Regions from separate parts of the Kitasatospora sp. CMC57 genome, predicted to be linked through region 2. Evidence: riboswitches for the same ligand, from Rfam matches in the RefSeq annotation. Region 2 holds a riboswitch; the other holds the start of a gene.
The links. Region 2 has a riboswitch for S-adenosylmethionine ahead of ACKUU6_RS24250 (aminotransferase class V-fold PLP-dependent enzyme). Riboswitches for the same ligand answer to the same signal wherever they lie in the genome.
Positions count from the first base shown of each region.

Region 1 (4,204 bases), 2.1 Mb from region 2:
CGGCCCTGGTGTGCGGGGGTCTTGTCCCCTACCGCTCCCGGGGGCCTCACCGACCCGGTCCGTTGTCACTCTCATGCTGTGAGTGCTAACGCCAATGATTAGCACTCTCGGGTATCGAGTGCAAGCCCCACCGTGGTAGTGGCGTCCTCCGGACGGGAACGCCGCAGGCCCGTACGACGGGTGTCGTACGGGCCTGCGGACCGAGCAGGTGACGCCAGCTCGTTGGCCGAGCCGAGACTCCGAGGTTCGGAAAGGATCAGACCGCCGGCGTACGGACCATGTCCGCCTGCGGGCCCTTCTGTCCCTGGGAGATCTCGAACTCGACCCGCTGGCCCTCCTCGAGGGTGCGGTAGCCGTCCATCTGGATCGCGCTGTAGTGGACGAACACGTCCGCACCACCGTCGACCGCGATGAAGCCGTACCCCTTCTCCGCGTTGAACCACTTGACGGTGCCCTGAGCCATTCCGAACTCCCCTTGTGCTGTGCTGGCCCTTCGCGGACCCGCAGGATGCGGGCCCAGGTCTGAACAGGCACGCCCGAGGGAACCCCCCCTGGGCGCAGCCGTGCACGCCGCAAACGCCCCACCGGGCCACCGCGAGGCGGTCCGGCCGACGGGTGAATGCGTCGATCGCGGCTGAATGTATCCGGACAGACGCCCTCTGCAACAGGGCCCACCTTGCTGAATTCAGGAGCGGTCGAATGGGATATCGAGGGAGGAAAGCGGCAGAATGCGGCAATTCACTCCGGGCATAGCGGACTCATCACCGCAAAATGCGGCCAGATTTCTGACGCTTGCCTGACATCTTCTGTCTCACGCGGTCCGGCGGATGTCTCAACGGCCGGACGGGCCTTGCGTACGCGATCGGCTGACGGTGCGTGGAACTGGCGGCGGCTGGAGCGGATTCGCCGACTCGAGTCGCACTCTACTCCCTCGCGCCCACCCGGATTTCCACCCGACTTTCCACTCGACGACGGCGAGCCGCCGCCGGTACCGGAAATAGCGATTCCGGTACCGGCGGCGGCTCGACGGCATTCCGCGGAGTGCCGGAGTTCAGCAGCCGCCGGCCACCGCGGGAATGATCGAGATGCCCGCGCCGTCCTTGATCTCGGTCTCCAGACCCTCGGCGAATCGCACGTCGTCGTCGTTCACGTACACGTTGACGAAGCGGCGCAGCTTGCCCGCGTCGTCCAGCACCCGGGCGGCGATGCCGGGGTGGTTGGCGTCCAGGTCGGCGATGACGGCGCCCAGGGTGGCGCCCTCGGCGGTGACCTCGGCGGCGCCGCCGGTGTAGGTGCGCAGGATGGTCGGGATGCGGACGGTGGCGCTCATGCGCGGGCTCCTAGCGGGGAGGTGAGGGGGGATCAGGCGGAGGCGGCGAGACCGGCGGCGCGGCTGTGCTGGTCGAGGATTCCGCTGGCGCGGAGGGAGTCCAGCGTCGGGCGGATGGTGGCGGTCAGGCCCGCCTCGGCGACGGCGTCCAGGGTCTTCAGACCGTCACCGGTGTTGATCGCGACGGTCTCCTTGGACGGGTCGAGCTGACCGGTCTCGACCAGCTTCTTCAGCACGCCGATGGTCACCCCGCCGGCGGTCTCGGCGAAGATGCCCTCGGTCCTGGCCAGCAGCTTGATCGCGTCGACCACCTGGGCGTCCGTCACGTCCTCCACCGCCCCGCCGGTGCGGCGGGCGATGTCCAGCACGTACGGGCCGTCGGCCGGGTTGCCGATCGCCAGCGACTTGGCGATGGTGTCCGGCTTGACCGGGCGGATCACGTCGTGGCCCGCCTTGAAGGCGGCGGAGACCGGGGAGCAGCCCTCGGCCTGGGCCCCGAAGATCTTGTAGGGCCGGTCCTCGACCAGGCCGAGCTTGATCAGCTCCTGCAGACCCTTGTCGATCTTGGTGAGCTGGGAGCCCGAGGCGATCGGGATCACCAGCTGCTCCGGCAGCCGCCAGCCGAGCTGCTCGCAGATCTCGTACGCCAGCGTCTTCGAGCCCTCGCCGTAGTACGGCCGGAGGTTGACGTTGACGAAGCCCCAGCCCTCGCCGGCCGGGTCGCCGATCAGTTCGGAGCAGAACCGGTTCACGTCGTCGTAGTTGCCCTCGATGCCGACCAGCTCGCCGCCGTACACACCGGCCATCACGACCTTGCCCTGCTCCAGGTCGTGCGGGATGAAGACGCAGGACTTGAAACCGGCCCGGGCCGCGGCGGCACCGACGGCGCCGGCCAGGTTGCCCGTGGAGGAGCACGAGAGGGTGGTGAAGTTGAAGGCGCGCGCCGCCTCGATGGCGCAGGCGACCACCCGGTCCTTGAAGGAGTGGGTCGGGTTGCCCGAGTCGTCCTTGACGTGCAGCTGGGCGGTGAACCCGAGCTCGCGGCCCAGGTTGTCGGCCTTCACCAGCGGCGTCCAGCCCGGGTTCAGGTTGGGCTTGCCCGCCACGTCGGCCGGGACCGGCAGCAGCGGCGCGTAGCGCCAGATCGACGCGGGACCGGCCTCGATCCGCTTGCGCAGCTCCTCGGCGGACTCGGAGCCGAACTCGTACGCGATCTCCAGCGGGCCGAAGCACTCGACGCAGGCGAAGCTCGGACCGAGCGGGAATCGGGTGCCACACTCACGACAGGACAGGGCGGCAGCGGGGCCGAGGTCGACGGTCGGGGCGGCAGAAACAGCGGTAGCCATGATGGCGGAGGCCTCTCTCCTCATCTTCCCCGTGACGCGGTCGCGCCACAGGACGGAATTGGCACCTGTCCCGCCGGATGACCCCTGGGGTCGGCCGTACGAGAAGGTTGCCGGGACTTCGACGGGCCGTTCCCTCAGTCCCTCTGGATGAGCTCTGTGAAGTTGTGGTCCTGCTCTCCGGCCGACCCCGACGTGCGAAGGTCTGACCGCAGTACGAAGACTGTATCCGAAGGCGCCCGGCGGGGAACCGTGCGTCCGAGTCGCGAGATGCCCCGTCCCGGGAGCCCCGTCCCGAGCGTTCGAACCGAGGAGACCAGACGTGCCCGACCAGCCGACCCCGGCCGACCCGCCCGAGGAGCTGCTGCCGGAGGTGGCCGACTGGCTGCGCCGACGCTCCTGGACGGCGGCCGACCGGCCTCCGGCCGACCTGCTCACCGCCAAACGCGCCGCCGGCCCGGCCGGGACGGTCAGCGTGGTGCTGCCCGCGCTCGACGAGGAGCCGACGGTCGGCGAGATCGTCCGGGTGATCCGGCGGGAGCTGATGGAACGGCTGCCGCTGGTGGACGAGATCGTGGTGGTCGACTCCGGCTCGGTGGACGGCACCGCCACGGCCGCGGCGGCGGCCGGCGCCCGGGTGGTGCACCGGGACGACGTCCTGGCCCGGCTGACCGCCGCCCCGGGCAAGGGCGAGGTGCTCTGGCGCTCACTGCTGGTGACCTCGGGCGAGATCGTCTGCTTCATCGACGCGGACCTGCGGGAGTTCGACCCGGCCTTCGTCTCCGGCATCGTCGGCCCGCTGCTGACCGATCCGGCGATCCAGCTGGTCAAGGCGATGTACGACCGGCCGCTCGAGACCGGCCGCGCGGTGATGCCGACCGGGGGCGGACGGGTGACCGAACTGGTGGCGCGGCCGCTGCTCAACCTGCACTGGCCACAACTGGCCGGCTTCGTCCAGCCCCTGGGCGGGGAGTACGCGGCTCGGCGGTCACTGCTGGAGCGGCTGCCGTTCCCGACCGGGTACGGCGTCGAGCTGGGTCTGCTGGTGGACGCGCTCGACCTGGTCGGCCTGGACGCCCTGGCCCAGGTGGACGTGGGCGTCCGGCACCACCGGCACCAGGACGGCCAGGCCCTGGGCCGGATGGCGGCCACCATCTACCGCACCGCACTGGACCGCCTCGACCGCACCCACCGCCTCAAGACCACCCCCGACCTGGTCCACCCCCTGCTCACCCAGTTCACCCGTGATCCGGCCACCCGGGAGTTCACCGCCCACACCCACCCGGTCACCGCCCTGGAACGTCCCCCGATGATCACCGTCCCCGAATACCTCAGCCGGGGCTGACCAGGGGCTCGGGCACTGCGAAGGTGCCCGTCAGGGAGCTCGCCCCGAGCCCCTGAACCGGACGTTCCGAGCCCCTGCGACACCGCTCGGGTGGTTTGGGTCCCCGGGTGCAAGGCAAGGTTGGTGTCATGGCCGATCTCGCGACCGAACGTTCGAATCTGACCGGGGCCGCCCCCATCCTGGTGG
Region 1 covers NZ_AP035881.2:3,289,415-3,293,618, forward strand. The annotation lists gene ACKUU6_RS14445 (cold-shock protein) at 257-463, opposite strand; gene ACKUU6_RS14450 (ubiquitin-like small modifier protein 1) at 1,052-1,330, opposite strand; gene thrC (threonine synthase) at 1,363-2,676, opposite strand; SAM riboswitch class I at 2,694-2,830, opposite strand; gene ACKUU6_RS14460 (glucosyl-3-phosphoglycerate synthase) at 3,035-4,018, shown strand; gene ACKUU6_RS14465 (alpha,alpha-trehalose-phosphate synthase (UDP-forming)) at 4,147-4,204, shown strand, end outside.
Region 1: linked by a shared signal. The riboswitch ahead of thrC (threonine synthase) and the one ahead of ACKUU6_RS24250 (aminotransferase class V-fold PLP-dependent enzyme) in region 2 are both predicted to bind S-adenosylmethionine.

Region 2 (4,204 bases):
GTGTCCCATTTCTGACGGTTCATTGACGGCAGGTGTACCCGTTCGCCCCGCGCGTCCGGGTGGCCGCCACGCCGCGGGTCGGCTAGCGGGTCCGCCGTACGAGTGGAACCGAGCTTCCGGGGTGACGATCCGTCGCCCGTGTGCGCGACGGGCGTGGCGGCTCGTCCGAGGGAGATCGCGCCAGGGGGTCACCGTGGCGGGTGTGCGGGAGTAGCATCCGGAGGTGAACGTGGTCCGGGTCACACCGGGCCGGGTTGAGCCGACGCACGGTACGACGAAGACACAGCCGTATAAGAGGACGAGTACCCGGGAGCAGGGCCCATGGCGCACACGACCGACGAGACGCTCACCGTTCTCGTCTACAGCGACGACCGGAACACCCGTGAGCAGGTCACCCTCGCGCTGGGCCGCCGCCCCGCCGCCGACCTCCCGGAGGTCGACGTACTGGAGTGCGCCACGGTGCCCGCCGTGCTCCGCGCCCTGGAGAAGGGCGGGATCGACCTCTGCGTCCTGGACGGCGAGGCCGTCCCGGCCGGCGGGCTCGGGGTGGCCCGGCAGATCAAGGACGAGATCTACGGCTGCCCGCCGGTGCTGGTGCTGATCGGCCGGCCGCAGGACTCCTGGCTCGCCGCCTGGAGCCGGGCCGAGGCCGCCATCTCCCACCCGGTGGACCCGGTGGCCCTGGCGGAGGCCGCCGCCACCCTGCTCCGGGCCCGGGTGGCCAAGCGGACGCCCGCGCACCGCTGAGGGGCCGTCAGCCCCGCGTCTCACCTGTAGAGAAGCACCCCGCATCCGGGCACCCCGGATCGCTAGGCTGACTCCAGCATCCCTGATCGAGAGCTGGAGTCAGCCATGGTGAACGCACAACCTGCGAACGGCGGTAGCGACCCCGCGCAGGTGGTCCGTACCTGGCCGGACCTGCTGAGCACGCTGCTGGCCGGGCAGGACCTCGGCCAGGCCGACACCGCCTGGGCGATGGACCGGATCATGGGCGGCGAGGCCACCCCGGTCCAGGTGGCCGGCTTCGTGGTCGCGCTCCGGGCCAAGGGCGAGACGGTGGATGAGATCGCCGGTCTGGTCGAGTCGATGTACGCGCACGCCCACCCCCTGCACATCCCCGGACCTGCGGTGGACATCGTGGGCACCGGTGGGGACCGGGCGAAGACGGTGAACATCTCCACCATGTCGGCGATCGTCGCGGCCGCCGCCGGAGCCAAGGTGGTCAAGCACGGAAACCGCGCCGCCTCCTCCGCCAGCGGCGCCACCGACGTGCTGGAGAAGCTCGGCATCAGCCCGGACGTGACGCCCGCCCGGGTGGCCGAGATCGCCGGGGAGGTCGGGCTGACCTTCTGCCCGGCGCCGATGTTCCACCCGGCGATGCGGCACGCCGCCCCGGCCCGCCGTGACCTCGGGGTGCCGACCGCGTTCAACATCCTCGGCCCGCTCACCAACCCGGCCCGGGTCACCGCGCACGCGATCGGCTGCTTCGACACCCGCCTCGCCGGTCTGATCGCGGGCGTGCTGGCCCGGCGCGGCGCCACCGCACTGGTCTTCCGGGGCGACGACGGACTGGACGAGCTCACCATCTCCACCACTTCGCACGTCTGGCTGGTGAAGGACGGTCAGGTCACCGAGACCACCTTCGACCCGCGCGAGGTCGGCATCGAACCGGTCGGCATCGAGGCGCTGCGCGGCGGCGACCCGCAGTTCAACGCCGCGGTGGCCCGCCGGCTGCTGGCGGGGGAGCGCGGCCCGGTCCGGGACGCCGTCCTGCTGAACAGCGCCGCCGCACTGACCGCGCTGGAGCTGACCGACGCCCCGCTGGCCGAGCAGCTCGCGGCCGGGATGGTCCGGGCCGCCGCGGCCATCGACTCGGGCGCGGCGGAGGGCCTGCTCAAGGACTGGGCGGCGGCCACCACCCGTTCCTGATCGACGCGTTGAGGCCCGGCGGCTGCCTGCCGGGCCTTCGCTGTGTCCGGATGGCGGACTGCTGTTTGACCACTTCTCGGCGGCTCGCCTAGAGTCCTCGGCAGGTCATGAGTGACAGCGACAAGCCCCAGCTTGCTGTCCGGCAACCCTCCTTCCGTGGCGGGGTGCCCTGGGTGAGGACCGGGCCCGCGGCGAATCGTCCGCGTGGCAAGCGCGGACGTCGGCGGCACAGCTGCACCCCGAGGTCCCGGACCTTCCGAGGAGTGCACCCCCATGTCTGCCCACCCGTCGCCCGCCGCCGCCCTTGTTTCGTCGCGCTCCGCGCGGCACCTCCCGACCTGCGCCCCGCTCGCCGTTCTCGGCCACGACGTCCAGGTCCCGCTGGTCTCCGGCGAGAAGGTCACCTACGCCGCTCTGGACTACGCCGCCAGCTCCCCGGCGCTCCAGCGGGTCTGGGACGACGTCGCCGCGTACGCCCCCTACTACGGCAGCGTGCACCGCGGCGCCGGGTACCTCTCGCAGCTCTCCACCGACCTGTTCGAGCAGAGCCGCCGCACCGTCGAGGAGTTCCTCGACCTGCGCGAGGGCGACCAGGTGGTCTTCACCCGGGCCACCACCGACTCGCTCAACCTGCTGGCCGGTGCGCTGCCCGCCGGCACCCGGGTGTTCGCCTTCGAGACCGAGCACCACGCCTCGTTGCTGCCCTGGCGTCGGGACGGCCTGACCGTCAGTTACCTGCGCGCCCCGCGCTCGCACGCCGAGGCGGTCGCGGCCCTGGACGCCGCGCTGGCCGAGCAGCCCGCCGAGCACCGGCTGTTCTGCGTTACCGGCGCCTCCAACGTCACCGGCGAGCTCTGGCCGGTCGCCGAACTCACCGAGGTCGCGCACCGGCACGGGGCCCGGGTGGTGCTGGACGCCGCCCAGCTGGCGCCGCACCACCGCGTCTCGGTCAGGGAGTTGGACGTGGACTGGATCGCCTTCTCCGGCCACAAGCTGTACGCCCCGTTCGGCGCCGGGGTGCTGGCCGGGCGCAGCGACTGGCTGGACGCGGCCGAGCCCTACCTGGCCGGCGGCGGCGCCAGCCGGACCGTCGCCCGTGAGCTGGACGGCTCGGTCGCCGTCGAGTGGCAGACCGGCCCGGCCCGGCACGAGGCCGGCTCGCCGAACGTGATCGGCGCCTACGCGGTGGCCTCCGCCTGCCGGGCGTTGACCGAGGCCGGGTTCGACGTCCTGGAGGCGCGCGAGCAGCACCTGATCGAGCGTCTGAAGGCCGGCCTGGCCGAGGTGCCCGAGGTCCGGGTGCTCAGCCTGTTCGGCGAGGACGCGGCGCGGGTGGGCGTGCTCTCGTTCGTGGTGCAGGGGTGGAACAGCTCGCACTTCTCGGCGGCGCTCTCGGCCGAGTACGGGATCGGCGTGCGGGACGGGCTGTTCTGCGCGCACCCGCTGGTGCGGACGCTTCTCGGCGGCGAGGAGGCCGCACCGTCCGAGTGCGGCGCACCGGAGCCGTCGCTGCCGGGGGAGCGCAGCCTGAACGCGATCCGGGTCAGCTTCGGAGCGGGGACGCCGGACGAGCACCTGGAGCGGTTCCTGGCGGCCGTCCGCGAGCTCGTCTCCGACGGGGCGGCGTGGACGTACCGGAACGAGGGCGGGCGGTGCGTGGCGGACACTCGGCGCTGAACCTTTCGCAGGCCGCCCAGGCATCTATGGTCAGGGGTCCGGGGAACTGCGGAGCCGACCTCAGGAGCGTTCAACGTACGTTGTGTGGTCAGGAACTTTCGCAGTGACCCACACGCCAGATCTCCTCGCAGTTCCCCGAGCCCCTGGATAGTGCAACCGGACGCCTTGCCGAAAGGCTACTCGTCGAGGCCGAGGGCGAAGGCGGCTTCGAGGTCGTGCTTGGAGTAGGTGCGGAAGGCGATCTGGGTCTCGGTGTGCTCGACGCCCGGGATCTTGTTGAGGCGGCCGGGGATCACGGTGGCGAGGTCGTCGTGGTGCCGGACCCGGACCATCGCGACCAGGTCGTAGCCACCCGTCACCGAGTAGACCTCGCTGACGCCCTCGATCGAGGCGATCGCCTCGGCGATCTCGGGAATCCGGTCGACGCTGGTCCTGATGAGCACGATCGCGGTGATCACTCTGTCGCTCCTGTCCGTGGGTTCCGGGTCAGCGTAACCGCGAGGGAGGTGGCCAGGTACCCGGCGGCGAAGCCGATGACGTGCACCGGGTACGCCACCCCGGGGCCGTCCTGCCGGACCGAGAGCCACTGCAGCAGGAA
Region 2 covers NZ_AP035881.2:5,411,005-5,415,208, forward strand. The annotation lists gene ACKUU6_RS24240 (hypothetical protein) at 322-747, shown strand; gene trpD (anthranilate phosphoribosyltransferase) at 853-1,929, shown strand; SAM riboswitch class IV at 2,033-2,149, shown strand; gene ACKUU6_RS24250 (aminotransferase class V-fold PLP-dependent enzyme) at 2,203-3,606, shown strand; gene ACKUU6_RS24255 (Lrp/AsnC family transcriptional regulator) at 3,783-4,064, opposite strand; gene ACKUU6_RS24260 (rhomboid family intramembrane serine protease) at 4,061-4,204, opposite strand, start outside.